3 regions of the Vreelandella sp. F11 genome follow, and region 2 is predicted to be linked to each of the others. Evidence: predicted binding sites of a transcription regulator. Region 2 holds the regulator's gene; each other region holds the start of a gene.
What was found. Region 2 encodes sigma-54, which starts transcription at its own class of promoters, with help from an activator protein. Its sites were predicted from a motif close to TGGCACNNNNNTTGCTNT; they were not measured.
Positions count from the first base shown of each region.

Region 1: ACFIOZ_RS15285 (DUF2126 domain-containing protein) is a predicted target of sigma-54. The motif match lies at 931-948, and genes of this name have one in related genera.
Region 3: ACFIOZ_RS06160 (formate/nitrite transporter family protein) is a predicted target of sigma-54. The motif match lies at 514-531, and genes of this name have one in related genera.

Region 1 is NZ_CP170448.1:3,328,911-3,331,144, forward strand. It holds gene ACFIOZ_RS15280 (circularly permuted type 2 ATP-grasp protein) at 1-647, opposite strand, end outside; gene ACFIOZ_RS15285 (DUF2126 domain-containing protein) at 1,013-2,234, shown strand, end outside.
Region 2 is NZ_CP170448.1:1,853,294-1,855,527, reverse strand. It holds gene lptB (LPS export ABC transporter ATP-binding protein) at 1-476, shown strand, start outside; gene ACFIOZ_RS08330 (RNA polymerase factor sigma-54) at 641-2,056, shown strand; gene hpf (ribosome hibernation-promoting factor, HPF/YfiA family) at 2,155-2,234, shown strand, end outside.
Region 3 is NZ_CP170448.1:1,357,963-1,360,196, reverse strand. It holds gene ACFIOZ_RS06165 (sigma-54 interaction domain-containing protein) at 1-319, opposite strand, end outside; gene ACFIOZ_RS06160 (formate/nitrite transporter family protein) at 743-1,555, shown strand; gene cynS (cyanase) at 1,612-2,052, shown strand; gene ACFIOZ_RS06150 (fructosamine kinase family protein) at 2,073-2,234, opposite strand, start outside.

The DNA of each region.
Region 1 (2,234 bases), 1.5 Mb from region 2:
ATCGCCGCGAGCATGTCATAAAGCTGCGCGACGTAATCATCAACGGGCAGAATTTTTCCAGAGGCAAACAGCTCCGGCAGTACCCGCTTGGTAACGTTACGGTTTTCCAACATATAGGAGACGCCGGAAGGAATGCGTAAGTTATCTTCCAACACATACAGCGTGCCATCCCCATCGCGCACCAGGTCTGAACCGCACACGTGGGCCCACACGCCGTGGGGGGGATTAATGCCAACACACTGGGGGCGAAAATTAACCGACTGCGCCAGCACCTCGGCGGGCAGCACTTTGTCCTTAATGACTTTTTGGTCGTGGTAGAGGTCATCAATAAATAGATTCAGCGCCTGCACCCGCTGTTTGAGGCCTGCTTCGGTTTTGCGCCACTCACTGGCGGGTATAATTCGCGGCACAATATCAAATGGCCAGGCGCGGTCGATCATTGCGCCTTCAGAGTAAACCGTGAAGGTAATTCCCATGGTGCGAATCGCGATCTCCGCCGCGGTTTTCCGCTCGGCCAACTCCTCGGCGCTAAACCTTGCCAACATGTTGCAGAGTTCACCCGCGGACTCGCGTGGCTGACCGGGTGCGGCCATCAGCTCATCGTAATAGTCACGACACGCATAGTTATTCCAATTCACTTGGCTCATGGGCGCTCTCCTGGCGCTGGGGTGGAAGCGGCAACTTCCTTAATGCTCAGTGTAGGCCTGCCGCGCGCAAAACAATCAAACAATTGACAGCAAAATACGTACCATCTTTTGCGATATTTCAACGTTTGCTTACTCAAACGCTACTTGACAGGGAGCCGGGAGAAACATGAAACGCCTTTTCGCTCTGGCATGGTGCACATAAGCAGCTTCAAGTTGGTGCACAAAGCGATTTCCACTTTAGTTAAACGCCTTAGTTGAGATAGCGGCTGCAAAAAAGTAAAAGTGGAACGATACTTGCGAAACGTTCGGTTATTCCCTAACCCAGCCGACAAACCGGTTGATAACGGTTCCTTAGAGGGTGGCCCATGACCATTCGCGTTGCCTTGTACCATCGTACGACCTATCACTTTGACCGTCCGGTGCGTCTTTCGCCCCACGTTATTCGGCTGCGGCCAGCCCCCCACTGCCGCACCCATATCGAGGCGTACTCGCTTAAACTCTCCGGCGATGACCACTTTTTAAACTGGCAACAGGATCCGTTTGGCAACTTCAATGCCCGCGTAGTGTTCCCTGAACCACGCAAAGAGCTAACCATTGCCGTCGAACTCATCGCCCCAATGACGGTAATCAACCCGTTCGACTTCTTTCTGGACGACATTGCGCAAAAGATTCCGTTTGATTATCCGGAAGCGCTGCGCCAGGAACTAAGCCCCTACCTTGAAATCACCGAGTCAGGGCCACGGCTAATGGAGTGGCTAAAAGCCGTTCCCCGTGAACCGACCACCACCGTCGATTTCCTGGTCGCGCTTAATCAGCGCCTCCAGGACGACATCGGTTATCTGGTACGCCTGGAACCCGGTGTTCAGAGCTGCGAAGAGACGCTGACACTCGCCAGCGGCTCCTGCCGCGACAGCGCTTGGCTGCTGGTGCAGATTTTCCGCCATTTGGGCCTCGCCGCACGCTTTGTCTCGGGCTACCTCATTCAGCTCAAACCCGATGTCAAAGCGTTGGATGGCCCCAGCGGCAGCGAGGTGGACTTCACTGACCTGCACGCCTGGACAGAAGTTTTCCTGCCCGGCGCTGGCTGGGTAGGTCTCGACCCCACTTCAGGGCTGTTCGCCGGCGAAGGCCACATTCCCCTCGCCGCCACGCCGACTACTGGCAGCGCCGCGGCTATCACCGGCTTTTCGGATAAGTGTGAAGTCACTTTCGATGTCACCATGGAAGTGGAGCGCATCCACGAAGACCCACGGGTCACCAAGCCCTATAGCGATGAGCAGTGGCAACGTATCTGCGCATTGGGTGACGAAGTAGATGCCGAGCTGCTGCACGAAGACGTGCGTCTTACCATGGGGGGCGAGCCCACCTTTGTGTCTATTGACGATATGGAGAGCCCGCAGTGGAATACCGAAGCGCTGGGTGAGCACAAGCGCGAGCGCGCAGAGGCGCTGCTCACCCGACTGCAAGCCGCCTATGCGCCCGGTAGCGCTATTCAACAACAGCAAGGCAAGTGGTACCCCGGCGAACCATTACCGCGCTGGGCGCTGGCCTGCTACTGGCGTAAAGATGGCGTGCCACTGTGGCGAG
Region 2 (2,234 bases):
CTCAAGAGGCGTCTATTTTCCGCAAACTTTCGGTTGCCGATAATATTATGGCAATCCTCGAAACCCGCAAAGAGCTTAATCGCAGCGAGCGGGAGCAGCGCCTGGAAGCGCTGCTCGAAGACTTTCATATCACTCATATTCGCGACAATCTAGGCATGAGCCTTTCAGGCGGTGAGCGCAGGCGAGTCGAAATAGCCCGCTCGCTCGCCACCGAACCCGCTTTTATTTTACTGGATGAGCCCTTTGCGGGCGTAGACCCCATTTCGGTAGGCGAGATTAAAACCATCATCCGTGCGTTGAAGCAGCGCCATATCGGTGTACTGATCACCGACCACAACGTGCGTGAAACCCTGGATATTTGCGATATTGCGTATATCGTCGGTGATGGGCAAATCATTGCCAGCGGCTCACCAAGTGCCATTCTCGATAATCAGAAGGTCAGAGACGTATATCTGGGTGCTGATTTTCGCCTTTAAACTAATCAACTGTGCCTACAATCACCACCTGCCCATAAACCTATTTTTTGGCTCTGTAAATAGCGCTCTGCAACAACTTTACTACCAATGGCATGCTTATTGCACTTGCACCAGGCACTCACTCGCACTAGTGTGGAGCCTTCTGATTAACGAGTGGTTCTCAGATGGTCATGAAAGCTTCTCTCCAACTGCGTATCGGCACACAGCTGACCATGACGCCCCAGTTGCAACAAGCGATTGCGCTGTTGCAACTCTCGACGCTGGATCTTCGTCAAGAAATTCAGCAGGCTCTAGATGCCAATCCCATGCTGGAGCAGGAGGATGAATTTAGTGAGCAGGCTGTCAGCGAGCCTAAGGAAGAAGAGTGGTCAGAGAGCATCCCTACGGAGCTCTCGGTAGATAGCGACTGGTCCGATACCTATCAAGATATGGGTAGCCAGGGAGGTAGCAGCAGCGAAGGCCCCGATTTTGAACGCCAAGCGGCCGGACAGAGCCTACATGGGCACCTGCTGTGGCAACTTGCCATGACCGACTTCAGCGCCCGCGAGCAGCTTGTCGCGGAGAGCCTAATCGACGCACTAGATGCAAACGGCTACCTGACTCAGCCACTTAACGATATCCGTGAAGGCCTACGAGCCCAGGGTATTGATGGGCTTAGTCAGCGGGAAGTGGAAACCACACTGCTTAAGCTGCAGCAGTTTGAGCCAACCGGCATATTTGCCCGCGACTTGCGTGAATGCCTAATGCTGCAGCTTGCCGCTCTTCCCGACGATACGCCGCTGCTGGTACCCGCCCGCCGCCTAGTGCGTCAGTTTCTTGAAGCGCTCGGCAAGGATGACATGCGCCTGCTGAAACGCCGCCTAGGGCTCGACGACGAACAGTTGGCCGATGTCATTCTACTGATTCGCAGCCTGGATCCTCGCCCAGGCAGCGCCTACGGCGACACCGACGACAGCTATGTGACCCCCGACCTAGTCGTCCGCCACGATAACGAAGGCTGGCATTTGGAGCTCAACCCTGAGGCCCTACCACGGCTGCGTATTCAGCCCGACTACGCCAGCCTGATTAAGCGTGCGGACAAAAGCGATGACAACCAGTTTCTCAAAGAGCACCTCCAGGAAGCGCGCTGGCTGATCAAGAGTCTCTCCAGCCGTAACGATACGCTGCTGCGGGTGGGTCGTGAAATCATCACCCGTCAGATTGGCTTTTTAGAGCACGGCGAAGAGGCCATGAAGCCGCTGATACTGGCAGATATCGCTGAAGCCGTTGAGATGCACGAATCGACTATCTCACGGGTAACGACGCAGAAATATATTCATACCCCACGCGGTGTATTTGAGCTCAAGTACTTTTTCTCCAGCCAAGTGAGCAGCCAGGATGGCGACAGCCACTCCAGTACCGCCATCCGCGCGCGGCTCAAAAAACTCATTCAAGAGGAGCCCCCTGGCAAACCGCTTTCTGACAGCCGCTTAGTCACGCTATTAGGCGAAGGGGGGGTGCAGGTAGCGCGTCGCACGGTGGCTAAATACCGCGAAGCCATGGGCATCCCCTCCTCCAGCGAACGGCGCCGTTTACGCTAGACCCTGATGCCGTTTAAGGGAAACTCTCGACAAGGGCTTTGCAACGCGGCAAAAAGGGTTACAATCGAAGTACAGTCCGATGGATAAGGAGTACGTCAATGCAAGTTAATATCACTGGTCATCACGTAGAACTGACTGACGCCTTGCGTGACTATGTCAACGAAAAACTTGAGCGTGT
Region 3 (2,234 bases), 500 kb from region 2:
GCGAAGAGTCGTCGACACGCTGAGCATAAACCTCAACGCGATACGGCTGACGCAGCATATCCAGCATTACCAAATCATCTGACCAGGCCGTCTTTTGTGTCAGCGCCTCGTCAGTAAAGCTCACCCAAAGCGGCAGTGAAGCACTCAAGCGGTGGCTAAACGGGGCCGCTAAAGGCAGCGTTTGAATAATATTGAGCATCTCGCAGGCAGCTGGGTTAGCGTCCAGTAGTTGATCGACAAACGGATCAATCACGATCATTGCAAGCGGTGAAAAATCGCCCATTAGAGCGGCGGTGTGAGTACGTGCATGTTCACCCATTGGCGCATACCTCAGGTTTCAAGGTGGTCTCCACTTATCCATTCAATTCCCGCGCCACTTACGATATTTCGTCAATAAAACAACGAAAGATCGTTAATTACGATTTTTCGTGACCATTCTAGCTTTTCCAAAAACCCGTTATAAAAACAAATTAATTCAATTAAAACATTTGCTTAAAAATCCTCCGCACAAGTTGGCACATAAATAGCAATGATTAAGCGGAACGACTAGGCGGAACAACTAAGTGGAATAGCTGGATGGAAACGCTATGTGAATAGTGCGATTGCGCCACACGCTTAATCTCTTTTGCACCAGGACGGCGCAGCCATCGGTTTTGTTGCTCCTATTTATTGCTCTTATCAGGAAACACTAAAACTCTTGGATTAAGCGTTAACTAACCGAAATGACACAGGAGACATACATATGTCTTATCTAATGCCCAGTGAGTTTGTCACCAAATTGGTGGATCAGGGGGAGTCAAAAGTCTATATGGGGACACGGGATACGCTTATCCGCGCCTTTATGGCGGGGGCGACCCTTGCGTTGGCGGTTATTTTTGCCATCACCATTGCGACCCAAACAGGCAACTTCTTAATTGGGGCGCTGCTCTTTCCGGTGGGTTTCGTCATGCTCTATTTGATGGGCTATGACCTGCTGACCGGGGTTTTTACGCTGGTGCCTATTGCATGGCTCGACAAAAGACCTGGGGTAACCCTGCCACGAATGCTGAAGTGCTGGGCGCTGGTAGGGCTCGGCAACCTAGGGGGCGCCCTGTTTATCGCCACCTTTGGCTACCTGAATTTCACCATGGGCGGCACCGAGGAGATCAACGCGGTCGGCCAAACCATGATGACTGTGGGTGAAAGTCGCACAGTAGGTTACCAGGAGGCAGGATTTGCCGGTTGGATTGTGCTCTTTCTAAGAGGCATGTTCTGCAACTGGATGGTCTCTATGGGCGTAGTGGGCGCCGCTATCTCGACAACGGTTTCCGGCAAAATCATGGCCATGTGGATGCCGATCATTGTGTTTTTCTATCTCGGTTTCGAGCACTCCGTCGTCAACATGTTCCTGTTTCCGATTGGCCTGATGATGGGCGCCGATTTCACCCTGTATCAATACATTATGTGGAACGAAATCCCCACGGTACTAGGCAACTTGGTTGGCGGCCTGACGCTGGTAGGTTTGGTGCTCTATACCACCCACGTCCGTACTCAGCCCAAAAAAGTGTTGTCTTGATCCAGTAACCAAAAAATGGGCGTCACTCGCCCCCCCCACTCTAGAGGAGAATCACCATGGATAAGCTCGAAATGCGTCACACTCTGCTCGCCGCCAAAGCGCGTAAAAAAATGAGCTGGGACGATATTGGTAACGCCGTTGGCATGTCACCGGTGTGGGTCGCTTCGGCCTGCTACGGCATGAACAGCGCCAGCCAAGAGATTGCCGCTAAGCTTTGCGACACCCTGGGCGTGGAGAGCGAGGTCGCCGATGCCCTGGTAGCCTTCCCCACCAAAGCCTGGGATGAAGCGATCCCCCAAGACCCCTTTATCTATCGTTTATATGAGGTCGTCGGTGTTTACGGTGAGACTCTGAAAGATGTGGTGCAGGAGAAGTTTGGCGACGGCATTATGAGCGCCATCGACTTCACCATGGAGGTCGACAAAGTCGAAGACCCCAAGGGCGACCGGGTACTGCTCACTTTAAACGGCAAGTTTTTGCCCTATAAATCCTGGTAAAACACAAGTGCTGGTAAGGCTCAGGTGTAAGACTCGAGCCTCGCCACGCTGCGTTCAACCGCCGAACGGTAGCTGGCGCCGAACAGCAGCAGGTGATTCAGCAACGGATAGAGTTGAAACAGCGCTTCACGCCTCGGCCAGTCGGTCGGGGCGTCGCCATTCCAGTAAGCATCAAAAAAAGC